2 linked regions of the Enhydrobacter sp. genome follow. The protein of the gene in region 1 interacts with the protein of each later gene in a pairwise test. Links are inferred from orthologs where the notes say so. Each region holds a gene or a part of one and is shown in the gene's direction. Other genes may lie near its edges. The genes, in order: secD and pheT.

Evidence for each region.
Region 2: the proteins of secD (region 1) and pheT interact in binary tests that used the Escherichia coli proteins (3 or more experiments, as listed by UniProt). The link is inferred for Enhydrobacter sp. from one-to-one orthologs.

What each region holds. Positions count from the first base shown.
Region 1 is NZ_CP126889.1:5,325,266-5,335,241, reverse strand. The notes cover bases 4,500-7,410. They hold secD (protein translocase subunit SecD), read left to right. Parts: upstream 4,500-5,072; coding sequence 5,073-6,749; downstream 6,750-7,410. Other genes in these bases: secF (protein translocase subunit SecF), read left to right, coding at 6,759-7,410; yajC (preprotein translocase subunit YajC), read left to right, coding at 4,607-5,032. Also shown: OJF58_RS26515 (SDR family NAD(P)-dependent oxidoreductase), read right to left, coding at 1-753; OJF58_RS26510 (2Fe-2S iron-sulfur cluster-binding protein), read right to left, coding at 750-1,787; OJF58_RS26505 (MarR family transcriptional regulator), read left to right, coding at 1,968-2,450; OJF58_RS26500 (PaaI family thioesterase), read left to right, coding at 2,461-2,934; OJF58_RS26495 (pyridoxamine 5'-phosphate oxidase family protein), read right to left, coding at 3,016-3,612; OJF58_RS26490 (ATP-binding protein), read right to left, coding at 3,617-4,480; more of secF, read left to right, coding at 7,411-7,934; OJF58_RS26470 (Mth938-like domain-containing protein), read left to right, coding at 7,931-8,332; OJF58_RS26465 (urate hydroxylase PuuD), read right to left, coding at 8,429-9,031; OJF58_RS26460 (squalene/phytoene synthase family protein), read left to right, coding at 9,155-9,799; OJF58_RS26455 (alpha/beta fold hydrolase), read left to right, coding at 9,831-9,976. UniProt on the Escherichia coli protein: Part of the Sec protein translocase complex. Interacts with the SecYEG preprotein conducting channel. SecDF uses the proton motive force (PMF) to complete protein translocation after the ATP-dependent function of SecA.
Region 2 is NZ_CP126889.1:2,852,277-2,862,439, reverse strand. Bases 2,034-5,131 are described here. They hold pheT (phenylalanine--tRNA ligase subunit beta), read left to right. Parts: upstream 2,034-2,433; coding sequence 2,434-4,830; downstream 4,831-5,131. Other genes in these bases: lepA (translation elongation factor 4), read left to right, coding at 4,911-5,131; pheS (phenylalanine--tRNA ligase subunit alpha), read left to right, coding at 2,034-2,437. Also shown: OJF58_RS14345 (SDR family oxidoreductase), read right to left, coding at 1-522; rpmI (50S ribosomal protein L35), read left to right, coding at 673-876; rplT (50S ribosomal protein L20), read left to right, coding at 880-1,236; more of pheS, read left to right, coding at 1,337-2,033; more of lepA, read left to right, coding at 5,132-6,713; OJF58_RS14315 (OB-fold domain-containing protein), read right to left, coding at 6,843-7,364; OJF58_RS14310 (hypothetical protein), read right to left, coding at 7,385-8,641; OJF58_RS14305 (aminotransferase class V-fold PLP-dependent enzyme), read right to left, coding at 8,837-10,024.

The sequences.
Region 1 (9,976 bases):
GGTGATGCCCTTGGCGGCGGGCGCGCAGAGCGCCGTCACGAGATTCGCGACATGGTGCGCACCGATCTTGAGCGCGCGCTCCTTGTAGGTCTTCTGCGCCTCGTTGGCGGGCTGGATGATGTCGGTGACGCGTGTGCGCGCGAACGGCGCCACGGCGTTCACCGTGATCGCCGCGCGCTGCAGGTCCATGGCCGCAACGCGCGTGAGGCCGAACAGGCCCGCCTTGGCGCTGGCATAGGCGGCCTGGCCGAGATTGCCGTAGAGGCCGGCCGAGGAGACCATGTTGACGATGCGGCCCCAGTCGTAGCCGCCCTTGCCGCCGCGCCCTGCCTTGCCTTGCTCGCGCATGACGGCCGAGGCCGCATTGATCAGGTAGAACGGCGCGGAGAGGTTGTTGCGGATCACCGCGTCCCAGTCGCGTGGATCGGCGCGGAAGACGAACGCGTCGCGCAGGATCGCGGCGTTGTTGACCACGATGTCGATGCCGCCGAACTGCTTCACCGCCGTCTCCACCAGCAGCCTGGCGACGCCTGGCGAGGCCACGCTTTCGGTGAAGGCGACCGCCTTCTTGCCGATCGCCGCCGCGACCTCCCGCGCGGGACCGGGATCGGCGCCGTCGCCCGAGATGGAGGCGCCGACATCGGCCACGACCACGCTCGCGCCCTCGGCCGCCAGCGCCTCGGCGATCGCGCCGCCGATGCCGCGGCCGGCACCCGTCACGATGGCCGACCGTCCTTCCAGCAGTCCCGTCATAGCTCCGCTCCCGTTTTCCTGCCGGCACTGGCCATCTCGGCCGCCGTGTAGAAGGCGTCGGCATGCACGTCGATGCGTCGCATGCCGCGCCTCTCGAAAAGCTTCGTCGCCGCCTCGACCATGACCGGCGGGCCGGCGAGATAGGCCTTGCAGCCGTCGAACTCGTCGAAGTCCCGCGCGACCGCCTCGTGCACCAGACCGGTCCGCCACGGCCCGCCCGTCGTCTCGCTGAGCACGGGTGTGAAGTGGAGGTTCTCGTGCTTGCGCGCCAGAGCGGCGAAATGGTCGTGCAGGTAGAGATCGCGCTCGCTGCGGACGCCGAAATAGAAGTAGATGTGCTGCGGCAGCGCCCGGGCCAGCGCGCGCTCGACGATCGACTTCAGGGGCGCCATGCCCGAGCCGCCGGCCACGGCGATGATCGGCCCGCGATGGGCCTCGCGCAAGTAGGAGCTGCCGAACGGGCCCTCGACGCGCACGGCATCGCCCACCTTCAGCCGCTCGCCGACATAGGCGCTGGTCGCGCCGCCCTCGGTGCGCCGCACATGGAACTCCAGCACCGGATCGCCGGGCACGTTCGCCATCGAATAGTCGCGCGGCTGGCAGCCGTCGAAGGTGACGGAGGCATACTGGCCGGCCGAGAAGTCGAACGGGCCGCCGGACAGGATCTCGAGCCGCACGCGCTTGATGTCGTGCGTCGCGTCGTCGAGGCCAGCGACCGTGCAGGAAAGCACGCGGCGGGGATGGACGATCAGGTCGTCCTCCTCGAGCCATGCCACCTCGCAGTCCTCCCAGGGCACGGCGCGGCAGGCGAGGATCAGGCCGCGCTCCTTCTCTTCACCGGCCAGCGCGAACTCCGAATAGCCCTCCATGCTCACCTCGCCCTTCACCAGGTGCGACTTGCAGGTGCCGCAATTGCCCGACTGGCAGCCGTGCGGATAGGCGATGCCGGCCTCGAGCGCCGTCTCGAGGATCGTGGCGCCGGTCGTCACCTCGATGGTGCGACCGGCCGGAACGATATGGACCTTGAAGCTCATGCCGGAACAACGCCTGGAGAGGGTGAGGGGAGGCAAATTTGTTTGATCCCCCAACTATCTACATCACAAGTACAAAAGAGTTAAGCCCTCGCGTGCTTGCAAAGGCACGGCAGATATGGGGTCTCGGGACAGAGCCCGCATTGGTTGCTCCCCCAACAATCTCCGTCTACCACTTGGGCCATGGCCAGTTCCCCGCCCAACGGCAAGCCGCGGGCCGAAAGCCTCGATCGCGGCATGCTGCCCCAGCTCCTGGGCTACGGGCTGCGGCGCGCCCAGTCGGCCGTGTTCGCCGATTTCGCTGGCACCTTCGCGCGGGCGGGCGAGGCGCTGACGCCGGGCGAGTTCGGGCTGCTGGTGCTGGTCGAGCGCAACAAGGGGCTGAGCCAGATGGCGCTGGCGCGTGCGCTCGCCATCGACCGCTCGACCCTGGTGCCGATCCTGAACCGCCTGCAGGCGCGCGGCTTTCTGATGCGGCACGCCTCGCCGACCGACGGCCGCACCCACGCCCTCGCGCTGACGCCCGCCGGCGAGAAGGCGCTGGCGAAGTTCGCGCGGCTCGTGAAGGCGCACGAGAAGCGCATCACGGCGGGCCTTTCGGCCGCCGAAACGCGCACCCTGATCGAGCTTCTGGAGAAGGTGCGCGGCGCGGCCGGTTCGCTATAGTCCGCGCGCCATGAGTTCCGCCCATCCCGACTTTGCCCATATCGACGCCGAGTCCGTCACCGACTCCGATCTGCTCGATCTCCTGCGGGCCTCGCCCGCCGAGGCATCGAGGACGCTGAACGGCGAATTGCTGGAGGTCGATTCGGCGCGCGGCATCGCCCGCTTCCGGTTCGAGGTCGTGCCGGCCTTCTGCCATTCGCAGGGCAGGATCTGCCAGGGCGGGTTCCTGACCGGCATGGTCGATACGGCGATGGCGACGGCCGCCATCGCCCGGGGCAAGCTCTCGGTCGCGGTGCCCACGCTCGAGATCAAGGTGAGCTTCTTCGAGGCGATGGGCCCCGGCATCGTCTTCGCCGAGGGGCGCGTCCAGCGCTGGGGCGGTTCCGTCGGCTTCCTCGACGGCGATCTCAGGGACGAGAAGGGCCGCCTGATCGTCCACTCGACCTCGACGGTCAAGATCGTGCGGCAGAAGGCCAAAGCTTAAGAGGCCAAAGATCCCTCGCTCTGCGCTCGGGATGACACGCCATTTTGCTGTGTCATCCCGAGCCGAAGGCGAGGGATCTTTCTACTCTCCGCCGCCTTTCAGCCGCGCCACTTCCTCTTCCAGCTCCTTTATCCGGGCGACGAGCTTGTCCACCGCCGGCGCGATCTCGGCCTCGCTGTAGCGCGCGACGATGTTCTGGTGGCAATTGACGTCCCAGGCCTCGAGCGTGAACACGATCGCACGTTCGGGCCGCGCCTTGTAGGCGGGATCGACCAGCCGCTCCATCAGCTCGAGGTCGCCCTCGACGATGCGCGCGCGGCCCCACAGCTTCAGCCGCTGCCGGGTGGCGAAGTGGGGGATGAAGATGAGGGCGCGGTCGTTCTCGCGCAGGTGGCCGAGCGTGATGTACTGCCGGTTGCCGGCGAAGTCGGCGAAGGCGAGGGTGTGGGTGCCGATCGGCTTCAGGAAGCCGGCCGGTCCGCCCTTGTGCTGCACGTAGGGACGGCCGTCGGCGCTCGCGGTCGCGAAGAAGAAGGTGTCGATGGCGTCGAGGAACCGGCGGAGATCGGGCGTGATCCCGGTCTGCCAGCTCCGGCCCTCGAACTGGGCGCGCGATCCGAGACGCGCCTGCTCCGCCTTGACCGCCGGCGAGAACAGCACGTCCTGCGGATCGCCCATCGCATCACCCCAGTTTCTTGCCGAGCTGGCCCGCCACTTCCTGGATGAACTGCCAGGCGACGCGGCCCGAGCGCGCGCCGCGCGTCACCGACCATTCGACCGCCTGCCGGCGCAGCTCCTCGACCGGCACGTCGAGACGATAGTGCCGCGCGTAGCCCTCGATCATCGCGAAAAAAGTGTCCTGGTCGGCGTTGTGGAAGCCCAGCCACAGGCCGAATCGGTCCGACAGCGAGACCTTCTCCTCGACCGCCTCCGACGGGTTGATCGCCGTCGAGCGCTCGTTCTCGATCATGTCGCGCGGCATCAGGTGGCGGCGGTTGGAGGTGGCGTAGAACAGCACGTTCTCCGGGCGGCCCTCGATGCCGCCGTCGAGCACCGCCTTCAGCGACTTGTAGGCGGCGTCCTGCCCGTCGAAGGACAGGTCGTCGCAGAACACCACGAAGCGCCGCTTGCTCTCGCGCACGCGCGCCAGCAGCGCCGGCAGCGACGGAATATCCTCGCGGTGGATCTCGATCAGCGCCAGCGGCCCGGGCGGGCCGCCCATCTCGCGATTCACGTGGGCATGGGTCGCCTTCACGATCGAGCTCTTGCCGGCGCCGCGCGCGCCCCACAGGAGCGCGTTGTTGGCCGGCAGGCCTCTGGCGAAGCGGCGCGTATTCTCGAGCAATGTGGCTTTCTGGCGGTCGATGCCCTGCAGGAGGTCGAGATCGACGCGGTTGACCCGCGGGACCGCCTCGAGCCGGTTGCCCGCGGCATGCCATACATAGGCCTCGAAGCCGGCGAGATCGGCTCTCGCCGGCGGCGACGGTGCGAGGCGGTCGAGGGCTTCGGCGATGCGTGAAAGCGTTGCTTTAAGGTCTTGATCCATCGTTGACAGGAAGGTCGGGGGCCGGCGAAAGGGGGTGACCATATCGCCCGGCGCTTGCGTTGCAAAGCGGCTGCGGACCGCTATAGTCCGCCCGCTTTTCGACGGCCGGAAGAATCGGAGCGGCAGATGTTCATTTCAGAGGCTTGGGCGCAGGGTGGCGGCGCGGGCGGCGGCTCGGATTTCCTGGTGCAGCTCTTCCCGCTCATCCTCATCTTCGTCGTCTTCTACTTCCTGCTGATCCGCCCGCAGCAGGCCAAGGTGAAGGCGCAGAAGGAGATGCTGGCGGGCGTCAAGCGCGGCGACCGCGTGGTCACCGGCGGCGGCATCATCGGTCTCGTCACCAAGGTGATCGGCGAGAACGAGCTGCAGGTCGAGTTGGCCGAGGGCGTGCGCGTGCGCATCATCAAGCAGACCATCACCGACATCCTGACGCGCGGCGAGTCGGTGCGCGGCGCCAAGGAGGCCGACGAGGACGAGAAGCCGCTGCTGCCGCAGCGTGCGGCGGCGCCGGAGCGGAAGGGCCTGCTGGCCGGGCTGTTCGGGAAGAAGTAGGACGGCCGCCGGTCGCGGCGGCATCGCAGGGTAATCGGGTATGCTCCACCTCCCGCGTTGGCAGACCATCGCCATCATCGTCTTCACGGCGCTCGCCGGCCTGTTCGCGCTGCCCAACATCCTGCCCGAGTCGATCGACGACCTGCTGCCCAAGTGGTACGCGCAGAACCGCATCAATCTCGGCCTCGACCTGCGCGGCGGCGCGCACTTCCTGCTGGAGGCCGACCTGCGCGGCGTGCTGAACGAGCGGATGACCAACGTCGCCGATTCGGTGCGCGGCGAGCTGCGCAAGAAGCAGGTGGGCTTCAAGGAGCTGACGGTCGAGCCCAACGGCCATGTCACGGTCGAGCTGCGCGACGAGGGCCAGCGCGCCACCGCGATCGAGGCGATCCGCGCCGTCGATCCCAGCCTGGTGACGGAAGGGGCCGGGCCCAAGATCGACATCAGCTTCTCGCCCCAGGAGCTCACGCGCAAGCGCAAGGAGGTGATCGACCAGTCGATCGAGATCCTGCGCCGGCGCGTCGATGAGACCGGGACGATCGAGCCCACCATCGTGCGCGAGGGCGACGACCGCATCCTGCTGCAGGTGCCGGGCATCAAGGACACGACCGACCTCAAGCGCAAGATCAACCAGACCGCCAAGCTCACTTTCCACCTGGTCAACGAGGATCTCGCCGCCAGCAGCGGCGGCGGCCTGCCCTCGGTGCTGCCGCCGACCACGGCGCTGGTGCCCACGCGCGAGGGCATGCAGGCGCTCAAGGCCGCCAACCCCAAGGCCTTCGACGAGATCCAGAGCGCCAATCCGCGTCTGTCGCCCGAGCAGATCTGCCGCCGCTACCATCCGCTCTGCCTGCCGATCTTCAAGCGCGTGATCGTGGGCGGCGAGGATCTCGACGACGCCAAGGCGACGTTCGAGAGCCAGCAGCAGGGCGGCCGGCCGATCATCAGCTTCACCTTCAACGCCGCCGGCGGCCGCTCGTTCTGCGCCGCCACCCGCCACAACATTGGCAAGCGGCTCGCCATCCAGCTCGACAACGAGATCATCAGCGCCCCGGTCGTGCAGAGCGCGATCTGCGGCGGCAGCGGCATCATCACCGGCGCCTTCACGCCGCAGCAGACCCAGGAGCAGGCGCTGCTGCTGCGCTCGGGCGCGCTGCCCGCGACCCTCACCATCATCGAGGAGCGCACGGTGGGGGCCGATCTCGGCGCCGACGCGATCCACGCCGGCACGGTCGCCGCCGTGGTCGGCACGGGACTGGTGATGTTCTTCATGTTCGGCACCTACGGCCCGCTGTTCGGCGGCTTCGCCAACCTCGCCATGGGGGTGAACCTGCTGCTGGTGCTGGCCGGGATGTCGGTGCTCGGCGCCTCGCTCACCCTGCCCGGCATCGCGGGCCTGGTGCTCACCGTCGGCATGTCGGTCGATTCGAACGTGCTGATCTACGAGCGCGTGCGCGAGGAGAAGGCCAACGGCCGTTCGGCGCTGGGCGCGCTCACGGCGGGCTACGAGCGCGCGCTGGCGGCGGTGATCGATTCGAACCTCACGGCGCTGATCGCCGGCGTCCTGCTGTTCGGCTTCGGCTCCGGCCCGATCCGCGGCTTCGCGACCTCGCTGTCGCTGGGGCTCCTCACCCATCTCTTCACCGCCACCATCTTCACCCGCATGCTGCTCGCGACCTGGATGCGCTGGCGGCGGCCGAAGGAACTCACCCTCTGAGGCCGCGCCATGCTGTGGAAGCCGCACCATATCGTTCCCGCCCACACGAAGATCGATTTCATGGGCCATCGCCTGTGGGCGCTCGGCCTGTCGACGCTGATCAACGTGCTGTCGCTGGTGGGCGTGTTCGTGTTCGGGCTGAACTTCGGCATCGACTTCGAGGGCGGCATCGCCATCCAGGTGCGCGCCAAGCAGGGCACGATCCAGCTCGACGAGCTGCGCCACACGACGGGCGCGCTCGGCATCGGCGAGGTCTCGCTGCAGGAGTTCGGCGACAAGAGCAGCGCGCTGATCCGCGTGCAGCGCCAGGAGGGCAACGCCGCATGCGTGGCGCACGCCGATGCCGTGATGAAGCGCCGCGTCGGCAACGGCTGGAGCGTCAAGCCGGGCGCCGAGGGCACCGGCGACGTCGTCTTCACCGCGCCCGGCCAGCTCGACGCGGCCGGCTGGCGCGACGCGGTGAGCCGCGTCGGCCTCACGGTGCTCGAGCGCGAGCTGCCGCGCGCCAACACCAACACCGCCAAGATCGACATGACGCCCGAGCAGCGCGCCGAATGGTGCCAGCAGGTGGCGATCAAGGTGGTCGACGACGCGATCAGCGACAAGTACGACATCCGCGGCACCGAATCGGTCGGCCCCAAGGTCGGGTCGGAGCTGATGCATACCGGCATCATCGCGGTGCTGGCCACGCTGGCGGCGATCGCCATATACATGTGGTTCCGCTTCGAATGGCAGTTCGGCGTCGGCGCGCTGATCTCCATGCTGCACGACGTGATCTCCACCATCGGCATCTTCGTGCTGTTCCGGATCGACTTCAGCCTGACGGCGCTCGCCGCGGTGCTCACCATAGCCGGCTACTCGATCAACGACACGGTGGTGGTGTTCGACCGCGTGCGCGAGAACATGCGGCGCTACAAGAAGCTCGGCTTGGTCGACGTCCTCAACCTCAGCATCAACGAGACGCTGTCGCGCACCGTGATGACCTCGATCACCGTGTTCGTCGCCGTGCTGGCGCTGGTGATCTTCGGCGGACCGGTGCTCTACAGCTTCTCGATCGCCATGCTGTGGGGCGTCATCGTCGGCACCTACTCCTCGATCTGGATCGCCTGCGCGGGGCTCGTCTACCTGAAGCTCCGGCCCGAGCAGTTCCGGCACGAGGACGAGGGCGCCAAGGCCAAGGCGTGAGCCCGGCGCGCGATCCCGACGACAAGACCCTGCCGGCGCCCGATCCGGCGCAGGTGCAGGTGATCCGCGGCTACGGTCCGGGCCATTTCACGATCGGCGAGCGCGAGTGGCGCGAGCCCGTGCTGGTGACGCCGGGTGCGACCTCGGCCTGGGAGGTCAGCCGCATGGAGGAGCTGACACTGGCGAGCGTCGCGGTGCTCCGGGAAGGACCGGAGCCGGTCGAGATCCTGGTGCTGGGCTGCGGCAGCCGCACCGTGTTCCTGCCGCCGGCGCTTCGCGCCGACCTGAGGGCCGCCGGCCTGTCGGTCGAAGTGGTCGACACCGGCTCCGCCTGCCGCACCTACAACGTGCTGCTGGCCGAAGGCCGCCGCGTCGCGGCGGCGCTGATCCCGATCTGAAGGCCGAGGAAAGATCCCTCGCTGCGCTCGGGATGACGCCAAGAAGGCCGTGTCATCCCGAGCCGAAGGCGAGGGATCCTTGTGCCGATGCGGCGATCACGACACGAAGCCGCCGTGGCTCTGGGAGGCCATGCAGTAGAGCATGCCGATCGAGAACATGGTGTTGAAGCGGCTGGCGTAGAGCGCGATCGGGCCGGCCTTCGCCTTCTCCTCGGCCGTGGCGTCGACCAGGCCCAGGATCTTCTGCTGCATCGGCCAGATGATGAACCAGACGTTGAAGGCCATGATCAACGCCATCCACATGCCGATGCCGATCGGGTAGAAGGGCTTGCGCAGCAGAAGCGCGTCGACGATGTAGCCGTTCATCCAGGCCAGCAGCAGGCCGGTGATCACCGTCGCCAGCGCGCCGTAGCGGAACCACCAGAGCGCGCTGGGAGCGATGAACTTGGACACCGCGCTGCGACTCTCCACCGGCTGGATCTTGGGCATGGTGGGCGTCTGCACGAAGTTGAAATACCAGAGCAGGCCGATCCACATCACGCCGCTCAGGATGTGCAGCCAGCGCATGAAGAACGTGCTCCAGGCGTGGTTGAAGTGGATCATGTCGCCCGAGGTCGCGTTGGCGATCAGGACGATGACGATCAGGACGACGACGCCGGCTGCGACAGTGCGCCCCAGCGAGTTGAAGATGGCGCCCATATCCGTTTTCTCCCCTATCTCGTTGAAGGGATTGGCGTTTCCTCTCCAGAGCCATTCTAATCGAGACCTTGCCTGCGTTCAACGGTCGCAGGTGCCCGGTTATCCCCGGATGCCCAGTCGATCATGAGCCCTTCCTTCCGCGCATCCGAGGCTTCCCACCGCTATGTCCTCGACACGGTGCGGACGGCGGACCGCGACCGGTTCCTGGCCGCCTTGTTCGCACCCGAGCCGGCGCGCCGCGGGCTGATGGCGCTGCTGGCTTTCGACCACGAGCTCGCCCGCGCGCGCGCCGTCACCCGCGAGCCGCTGCTGGCCGAGATCCGCCTGCAATGGTGGCGCGAGGCGGTGGCGGAAGCGGCGGGGATGGACAAGCCCAGGGCGCAACCGGTCGTCGAAGCGCTGGCCGAGACCGCGCGCCGCTACCGGCTCACGGCCGACGGTTTCATCGCCCTGATCGATGCGCGAGCGGAGGAAATCGAAGGGCCGCTCGACGTCGTGCGCGCGGGCGCCGCGCTCGCCGACCTCGAGCTCGCGGTGCTGGGCGTCGGCGACGAGACGACCCGCAAGGCCGCGCACGCCGTGGCCGCCGCCGGCCTGATGGGCGAGGGCAGGGAGCGCGAGGCCCTGCTCGCCGGCGTGCGCGCCGAAGGCCGGACCGATCCGGCGGCGCTGCCGATCCTGATCCAGGCGCGGCTGCTCGACCGGCCGCTGCCGCCGTGGCGCCGGCCGCTGGCTCTTTGGTGGGCGGCACGGCGCGGCCGATGGTAAGAACGTCGCGACGATCGACCGAGGAGGCAACGTGGCACGCGTCAAGGCGAACGGAATCGAGATCGAATACGAGACGGCCGGCAACAGCAGCGATCCCGCGCTGCTGCTGGTCATGGGCCTGGGCGCGCAGCTCACCATCTGGCCCGACGCCCTGTTCGAGGGGCTTGCCGGGCGAGG
Region 2 (10,163 bases), 2.5 Mb from region 1 along the record:
GAGTTCCAGCGCCAGCGACCGCGTCATGGAGACGACGCCGCCCTTGCTGGCGCTGTAGTGGACGCCGCGTACGGCACCGCGAATGGCCGACGACGCGAGATTGATGACCGAGCCGCTCTTCTTTCCGGCGGAGATCAGGGCCTTGGCCATGGCGATGGTGGCGAAGCAGCCGGCCTTGAGGTTGATATCCAGCACGAAGTCCCAGTCGCTCTCGCGCATCTCCAGGAGCGGCACGCGCGGATAGACGCCGGCATTGTTCACCAGGATGTCGGGCGGGCCGAGGCTCGACGCCGTTTCGGCGACCATGGCCTCGATCTCGGCGAGTTTCGCCATGTCGGCCTTCACCAGCAGAGCCCGGCGGCCGACCTTCCGCACTTCGGCTTCGACCGTCTCGGCCGCCAGCCGATCGTCCAGCCAGTTCACGGCGACATCCGCTCCTTGCCCGGCCAGCGCCGCCGCGATCGCCGCCCCGATGCCCTGCTGGGCGCCGGTCACCAGCGCCACCCTGCCTGCCAATTTCATCGGCAAATCCCCTCTTCCGGAGAGGACTGTGCCACAAAGCCCCGTGCTTGCGTCGCTCTGCGGCCATCGCTATAAGCCCGGTTCCTCGGTGGCCTGGCCTCAAGGGCATTGCCTCGGTCACCTGTCTCAACCTTTTGAAAAGGAACGAAAATGCCCAAGATGAAGACCAAAAGCGGGGCCAAGAAGCGTTTTCGCTTCACCGGCACCGGCAAAGTGAAGCATGGGGTCGCGGGCAAGCGCCACGGCATGACCAAGCGGGGCAACCGCTTCCTGCGTCAGCAGACCGGCATGACGCTCGTGTCGGAGTCCGACACCCGCATCATCAAGCGCAACTTCTTCCCGTACGCGAGGTAAGCCATGGCACGCGTCAAGCGGGGCGTGGCAGCGCACGCTCGTCACAAGAAGGTCCTGAAGCTCGCCAAGGGCTATCGCGGCCGCGCCAAGGTGGCGTTCCGTGTCGGCATCGAGAAGGTCGAGAAGGGCCTGCAATACGCCTATCGCGACCGGCGCAACAAGAAGCGCGCGTTCCGCGGGCTCTGGATCCAGCGCATCAACGCCGCCGCACGCGAGCATGGCATGACCTACTCGCAGTTCATGAACGGCATCCTGAAGGCCGGGATCGAGGTCGACCGCAAGGTAATGGCCGATCTCGCGGCGCGGGAGCCGGCAGCGTTCAAGGCCCTGGTCGAACAGGCCCAGGCCGCCCTCAAGTAACGTCCGCGCGCCCGAGAGGCGCAACGGATAGAAATGATAAAGAGGGAGCCTGGACCGCAGGCTCCCTTTTTTCGTGTTCGGTTTCGAAGGTGGGCGAAGGATGGACGATCTGTCGACGATTCGCAGCGAGGCGCTCGACGCGGTGGCCGGCGCCGCCGATCTCAGCGCGCTCGACGCCGTGCGCGTGGCGGCGCTCGGCAAGAAGGGCAGCATCACCGGCCTGATGAAGACGCTGGGCGGGCTCGCTCCCGAGCAACGCAAGGAATTCGGCGCGCGCGTGAACCAGCTCAAGAGCGAAATCGAGGCCGCACTCGAGGCGCGCAAGGCGACGCTCGGCGCCTCGGCGCTGGCCGCCCGGCTCGCGTCGGAGAAGATCGACGTCAGCCTGCCGACCCGTCCCGAGGGACAAGGCACGCTGCATCCGATCGGCCAGGTGATGGACGAGCTGGCCGCCATCTTCGGCGAGATGGGCTTCACCTGGGCCGAGGGTCCCGACATCGAGGACGACTGGCACAACTTCACCGCCCTCAACATCCCGCCCGACCATCCGGCGCGGCAGATGCAGGACACGTTCTACCTGCCGCCCAGGGCCGACGGCACGCCGATGGTGCTCAGGACGCACACCTCGCCGGTGCAGGCGCGCACCATGCTCGACAACAAGGTGCAGGAGATGCTGGCGGGTGGCGGCTCGCTCCGCATCATCGTGCCCGGCCGCACCTTCCGGCTCGACAACGACGCTACCCACACGCCGATGTTCCATCAGGTCGAGGGGCTGGTGATCGACCGCACGACCCACATGGGCCACCTCAAGGGCTGCCTGGTCGATTTCTGCCGCGCCTTCTTCGAGGTCGACGACCTGCCGCTGCGCTTCCGCCCCTCCTACTTCCCCTTCACCGAGCCCTCGGCCGAGGTGGACATCGGCTGCTCGTGGAAGGGCGGCGAGCTTCGCATCGGGGCGGGCGATTCGTGGCTCGAGATCCTGGGCAGCGGCATGGTGCATCCCAACGTGATCGCCAATTGCGGCCTCGATCCAGCCACGTACCAGGGCTTCGCCTTCGGCATGGGGATCGACCGCATCGCCATGCTGAAGTACGGCATCCCGGACCTGCGCAGCTTCTTCGATTCGGATTTGCGGTGGCTGCGCCACTACGGCTTCTCGGCGCTCGAGTGGCCGTCGCTCACGCAGGGGCTCGGCCGATGAAGTTCACGCTCTCCTGGCTCAAGGAGCATCTCGACACGGATGCGACGCTCGCCGAGCTGCGCGAGCGGCTCACCATGCTCGGACTCGAGGTCGAGGAGATCAGCAACCCGGCGGAGACGCTCAAGGGCTTCGTCGTCGGCTACGTGGTCGAGGCGGTCCAGCATCCCAACGCCGACCGGCTGCGTCTCTGCAAGGTCGATACCGGCGCCGGCATCGTCCAGGTGGTGTGCGGCGCCCCCAACGCCCGCACCGGCATGAAGGGCGTGTTCGCGCCGACCGGCAGCTTCATCCCCGGCACGGGCATCACGCTGAAATCGAGCAAGATCCGCGGCGAGGCCAGCAATGGCATGCTGTGCTCGGCGCGCGAACTGCAGCTCGGCGACGACCATAGCGGCATCATCGACCTGCCGGCCGAGACCAGGACCGGCGCGCCGGCCGCCGAGGCGCTCGGCCTCGACGATCCGGTGATCGAGATCAAGGCGACGCCCAACCGCGCCGACTGCCTGGGCGTCCACGGCATCGCGCGCGATCTCGCGGCATCCGGCCTCGGCACGCTGAAGCCGTTCAGGGCCGAGCGCGTGGCGGGCACCTTCACGAGCCCGATCAAGTGGACTCACGGCTATCAGGCCAGGCCCGACAGCCCCTGCCCCATCGTGGCCGGCCGCTACTTCCGCGGCCTGAGGAACGGGCCCTCGCCCGACTGGCTCCAGCGGCGGCTGAAGGCGATCGGGCTGCGGCCGATCTCGGCCCTGGTCGACATCACCAATCTCGTCACCTTCGACCTCAACCGGCCGCTGCATGTGTTCGATGCCAGGAAGCTCGCGGGCGATCTCGTCATGCGCCAGGCGCGCGACGGCGAGACCATCCTGGCGCTCGACGGCAAGACCTACACGCTCGATCCCACCGTCGCAGTGATCGCCGATTCGAAGGGCGTGCACGGCATCGGCGGCGTGATGGGCGGCGAGGATACCGGCGTGCGCGAGGACACGACCGAGGTGTTTCTCGAGGTCGCCTACTTCACGCCGACCTCGGTGGCCGCCACCGGCCGCAAGCTCGGCATCCAGTCCGACGCGCGCTACCGCTTCGAGCGCGGCATCGATCCGCAGTCCGTGCACTGGGGCGTCGATGTCGCCGCGCGCCTGATCCTCGAGCTCTGCGGCGGCGAGGCAAGCGAGGTCCTGCAAAGCGGCGTGATGCCCGACTGGCAGAGGCGCTACACGCTGCGCCCCGATCGGGTGGAGACGCTGACCGCGATCGACGTGCCGGCGAAGGACGCGGCCGGGATCCTGACCAGGCTCGGCTTCGCCGTCTCGGGCAGCGGCCCGTGGACGGTGGCGGTGCCGTCGTGGCGTCCCGACATCGTGGGCGAGGCCGACCTGGTGGAGGAGGTCGCACGGGTGTGGGGCTTCGACCGCATTCCGGCGGTGTCGCTGCCGGCACTGTCGGCGACCTCCAGGCCGGTGCGCGATCCCTTGCAGCGGCGCGTGCCGCTCGCCCGCCGGGCGCTGGCCGTGCGCGGCATGAACGAGGTCGTGACCTGGTCGTTCCTGCCCTTGACGCAGGCCGAGCGCTTCGGCGGTGGCGGCGCCGATCTGCGCCTGCTGAACTCGATCGCGGCCGAGCTCGACACCATGCGGCCCTCGATCCTGCCCAACCTGATCGACGCCGCCGCCCGCAACGAGGCGCGCGGCCTGCACGATCCGGCGCTGTTCGAGGTCGGCCCGCAATACAAGGACGCAACGCCCGAGGGTCAGGCGCGCATGGCGAGCGGCCTGCGCCACAACATGGCGGTGCCGCGCAACTGGACCGGCCCCGCCCGCACCGTCGATGCCTTCGACGCCAAGGCCGATGCGCTCGCCGTGCTGGCGGCGATCGGCGCCCCGGACAATCTCGCGACCTACGCCGGCGCGCCGGACTGGTACCATCCCGGGCGCTCCGGCGTGCTGAAGCTCGGCGACCGCGTGATGGCGCATTTCGGCGAGCTGCACCCCGAGCTCGTGTCGGCCGCCGACCTCAAGGGTCCGGTCGCGGCGTTCGAGGTCTTCCTCGACGCACCGCCGCTTTCCAAGGCACGCGCGACCAAGGCGCGGCCGCGGCTCGTGCTCTCGCCCTTCCAGCCGGTGGAGCGCGACTTCGCCTTCCTGGTCGATGCCGGTGTCGAGGCGGAGAAGCTGGTGCGGGCGGCGCGCAATGCCGACAAGGTCATGATCTCGGCTGCGCGCGTGTTCGACGTCTACGCCGGCAAGGGCGTGCCCGAGGGCAAGAAGTCGCTCGCCATCGCCGTCACCCTGCAGCCGATGGAGCGCACGCTGACGGATGCCGAGATCGAGGCGGTGTGCGACAAGATCGTGGCGCAGGTCGCCAAGGCAACCGGCGCCGTGCTGCGTGGTTAGAATCTTCCGGACCGCGCGCTTCCAGCGCGCTCATAACGATGAAGAGCACGCAAGATGCGCGCGGTCCAAAAGAGTATGAAATGACCGATCTGTCGTTGATCCGCAATTTCTCGATCATCGCCCATATCGACCACGGCAAGAGCACGCTGGCCGATCGCCTGCTGCTGCGCTGCGGGGCGGTGAGCGAGCGCGAGTTCCACGACCAGATGCTCGACTCCATGGACATCGAGCGCGAGCGCGGCATCACCATCAAGGCGCAGACGGTGCGGCTCGACTACCCGGCCCGCGACGGCAGGACCTACGTCCTGAACCTGATGGACACGCCGGGCCATGTCGACTTCGCCTACGAAGTGAGCCGCTCGCTCGCCGCCTGCGAGGGCTCGCTGCTGGTGGTCGATGCGAGCCAGGGCGTCGAGGCGCAGACGCTCGCCAACGCCTACCATGCAATCGAAGCCAACCACGAGATCATCCCGGTCCTCAACAAGATCGACCTGCCCTCGGCCGAGCCCGAGCGCGTCTGCAGGGAGATCGAGGACGTGATCGGCATCGACACGTCCGACGCCATAAAGGTCTCGGCCAAGACCGGCCTCGGCATCGACGACCTCCTCGAGGCGATGGTGAAGCGCCTGCCGCCGCCGGCGGGCGACCGCGACGCGCCCCTGAAGGCGCTGCTGGTCGACAGCTGGTACGATCCCTATCTCGGCGTCGTCACCCTGGTGCGCGTGAAGGACGGCGTGCTGAAGAAAGGCCAGCGCATCCGCATGATGGCGACCGGCGCCGCCTACGACCTCGACAAGGTCGGCGTCTTCACGCCCAAGCCCAGGGACGTGGCCGAGCTGGGGCCGGGCGAGGTCGGCTTCATCATCGCCGGCATCAAGACCATCGCCGACTGCAAGGTGGGCGACACGATCACCGACGACCGGAAGCCTGCCACCGAGATGCTGGCCGGCTTCAAGCCCTCGGTGCCGGTGGTGTTCTGCGGGCTCTTCCCGGCCGACGCCGCCGAGTTCGAGACGCTGCGCGAATCGCTCGGCAAGCTCCGGCTGAACGACGCCTCGTTCCATTTCGAGCCCGAGACCAGCGCGGCGCTGGGTTTCGGCTTCCGCTGCGGCTTCCTGGGGCTGCTGCATCTCGAGATCGTGCAGGAGCGGCTGGAGCGCGAGTTCAATCTCGACCTCGTCACCACCGCGCCGTCGGTCGTCTACAAGGTCCGGATGACCGACGGGACGGAGACCGAGCTGCACAACCCGGCCGACTATCCCGACCCGGTCAAGATCGAGAGCGTGCAGGAGCCGTGGATCAAGGCCACGATCATGACGCCGGACGAGCATCTCGGCGCCGTGCTGACGCTGTGCCAGGAGCGGCGCGGCCAGCAGGTCGAGCTCACCTATGCCGGCACGCGCGCCATGGCGATCTACCGCCTGCCGCTCAACGAGGTGGTGTTCGACTTCTACGACCGGCTGAAGTCGGCGACGCGCGGCTATGCGAGCTTCGACTACGAGATGGCGGGCTACGAGGAGAGCGAGCTGGTAAAGCTCACCATCCTGGTGAACTCCGAGCCAGTCGATGCGCTCAGCATGATCGTGCACAAGAACGCCGCCGAGAGCCGCGGCCGGGCGCTGTGCGAGCGGCTGAAGGACCTGATCCCGCGCCAGCTCTTCAAGATCGCGATCCAGGCCGCGATCGGCGGCCGCGTGATCGCGCGCGAGACGATCAGCGCGCTGCGCAAGGACGTGCTGGCCAAATGCTACGGCGGTGACATCAGCCGCAAGAAGAAGCTCCTGGAGAAGCAGAAGAAGGGCAAGAAGCGCATGCGCCAGGTGGGTGACGTGGAGATCCCCCAGTCGGCCTTCATCGCCGCGCTCAAGATGGACAGCCGGTAGGGCGGAGACTTCTCACGAACTTCTCGCCCCGGCGAGGAGCCTCCGATGCCGATGGCATCGGCATTCGCGGCCCGTTTGTCGCTTCGCCGCGTTGCCCCATTCGTGGGGTAATACGATACCGCGCGGCCGTCACTCTTGCGGGTAACGCCAGGGCGAGGCCGGTTGGGAGGCGCCCTCGTCGAGGGTCCATTGGGGCAGGGCGAGGCCGGGCGCCACATCGGAGAAAACCATGCGGACGCGCGTTCCGATGCCGACGCGGCGGACCATCTCCGGCGGCGCCAGTCGGCCCTGCGGCGTCACCAGGTTGCCGACCACGCGCAAGGCTTCATGCTCGCCGGGTTTGCCCCTTTGCGTGTCGAGGTCGACGAGAAGAACGAGATAGGGCGTGTGGTTCCTGAAGGCCGGCTGAATGGCGTGGTGGACCTCGGTGTAGGAGTGAACGGCGCCGCGGCCTTCGACCGCTATCCATTCCGACTTCGGACTGGCGCACCACGGGCAGGCCGTGGTGGGCGGATAGCGCAGCAGGCCGCAGGCGCCGCACCGCTGCAGGTGGAAGTCGTGCGCCGCGCAGTGCTTGAAGTACGCCAGGTTCTCGACGTCGAGATCGTTGATGTCCAGCGGCATGCCGAGGTAGGTGGCCTGGATCGCCATGGTGTCGTCTCCCCCTCTTCTCAGTCGCGCCGCATGACCATGGCGGAGCCGGTGCCGGGATTTGCCCAGCCGAGATTGGCGGTCAGCTCGCAGTTCCTGACCTGGCGGCAGCCGCCTTCGCGATAGTCGTAGGTGTGCCGGCGCCGGCCGTCCGGTCCCACCGGACAGGAATCGTCGGCGTCGTGGCGCAACTGCCGCACGTTCTCGATCACCATGTTCAGCCCGTGCGTATAGCCCTCGCACAGATGGCCGCCGCTGGTATTGTTGGGGCGCCGGCCGCCCAGGCGGATCGTGCCGTCGCTGACATAGTCGCCGCCTTCGCCTTTCTTGCAGAAGCCGTAGTCCTCGAGCTGCAGCATCGTGGTGAAGGTGAAGGCGTCGTAGGAGCCGGTGGCATCGATGTCCTCCGGCCCGACACCGGAATTGGGCCACAGGATCTCGCGGGCGTAGTGGCCCGCGACCGTCGAGACAGGGCCGTGCTGGTAGTGCATGTCCATGCGCGGCTTGCTGCAGCGGCCCACGACGCCGCGGATCAGCACGCGCGGATGGCGACAATCGCGCGCCCGCTCGGCATTGGTCACGACGATCGCCGTTCCGTTGTCGGTCTCGACGCAGCAGTCCAGGAGATGCAGCGGCTTGCAGATGATGCGGCTTGCGAGCACGTCGGCGACCGAGACCCGCTTCCGGTAGAACGCCTTGGGGTTGTTCGAGGCGTGCTCGCTGTGAATCGCCTTGACCGCCGCCACCTGCTCGGGCCGCGTCCCGTAGTCGTACATGTGGCGCATGAAGGTCGGGCTGAACATCTGGCCCGCGCTCTGCCAGCCGTAGGCGCGGCTGTGCAGCATATCGCCGGAGACCGGCGCCGCCGCCCTCGCGCCGGTACCGCCGATGCGAACCTGCGAGAAGCCGTTCATCGCCCGAAAAATCACCACCACCTTGCACATGCCGGCTTCGATCAGCCCCATCGCCAGCCCGACCAGCGCTTCGGTGGAGGAGCCTCCGCCGAACACGTCCATGTAGAAGTTCAGCCGCATGCCGAGGTCGCCGGCGATGAAGGGCGCAAAGGTCGAATCACCGGACTGATAGGACAGCATGCCGTCGACGTCGGACGGCTCGAGACCCGCATCCTCGATCGCATTGCGCACCGCCCACGTGCCCAGCGCCCGCGTGGTCATGCCGGACCCCCGCATGTAGGCCGTCTCGCCGACGCCGACGATGGCGTACTTGTCGCACAGATGTTTGGGGCTGGTCGTGTCGGTCTCGTTCGGCATCGTCATGGCATTCTCCTGCTTCGATTGCGCCGACTCCGGGCAGCAGCCTCGCATTTCGCCGAGCTCTATTGAATTGCCGGACTATTCCGATTTCGAGATGCGGCCCGTTGCCGAACGGCCTGGACGACATCGCGACGAGCCTCCCGCCCCGACTCGCTCGCGAAGTTCGCCGGTGCAGGAATTGCAGCGACCGCGAGGGCGCTACGGCTCGACCTGCTCGCCCAACCAGTCGATGGCGGCCTGCACGCCGCCCTTGCCGTGGGGAACATCGAGGGCGGCCAGGGCAACCTCGATCACGCTCAGTGTGCCGAGGATCATGGGCGCGTTCACATGGCCCATGTGGGCGATGCGGAAGGCCTTGCCGGACAGCTCGCCGATCCCCTGCCCCAGCGTCACGCCGCATTTCTGCTGGCAGTAGGCGCGCAGCGCCTCCGGATCGCGCCCGCCGTTCATCAACACGGTGGTGACGGTGTCGCTGCGCTCGCCCGCCTCGATGATGTTGAAGCCGATCGCCTGCCCTTCGGCCCACACGCCAACGGCGCGGCGCACCGCCTCCGCCAGCAAGCGATGGCGCCGGAAGGCGTTCTCGAGACCTTCCTCGAACAGGAGGTCGAACGCCTTGCGCAGGCCGAACAGCAGATGCTCGGGCGGCGTGCCGGCATATTTCTGGTAGTGCTGCTCGCCCTCGCGATCGGTCCAGTCCCAGTAGGGCGTGCGCAAGCCGGCCCTCCTGTGGGCCTCGCGGGCGCGGTCGTTGGCGGCGACGAAGCTCAGGCCGGGCGGCGTCATGAGCCCCTTCTGCGAGCCCGACATCGCGACATCGACGCGCCAGGCATCCATCTCGAAGGGCATGCAGCCCAGCGACGCCACGGTATCGACCATCAGCAGCGCGTCGTGGCGAGCGGCGCGCATCGCCTCGCCGATGGCGGCGATGTCGTTCACCACGCCCGAAGCGGTGTCGATCTGCGCCACCAGCACGGCCTTGATGGCGCCCTTCTTGTCGGCCTTGAGCCGCGCCTCGACGTCGGCCGGCCGCACGGCGCGACGCATGTCGCCTTTCAGGATCTCGACCTCGACCCCCATGCGCCGCGCGCTCTCGCCCCAGCCGATGGCGAAGCGGCCGCTCTCCAGCACCAGGATCCTGTCGCCCTTGCTGAGGACGTTGGTGAGGCTCGCCTCCCAGGCGCCGTGGCCGTTGGCGATGTAGATATAGGTGCGACCCTTCGTCCTGAACACGCGCGCGAGATCGGCGAGCAGGCTGTCGGTCAGCGCGAGCAGAGGACCGGAATAGATGTCGACGGCGGGACGATGCATCGCCCCCAGCACCTCGTCGGGCACCGTGGTCGGTCCCGGGATAGCCAGAAACTCGCGCCCTGCACGCACACTCATCTTTATTCCTCCGCGCGCCGACGGCGCTCTGGTTGTGCCGGCGCAACGCCGCGCCCTCGGGATTGTCCCGACAAGCTACTACAATCGGGGACAAGCCTTATCGCCAGCATACCTGAATTTGATTGATGGCGGCCCCGAC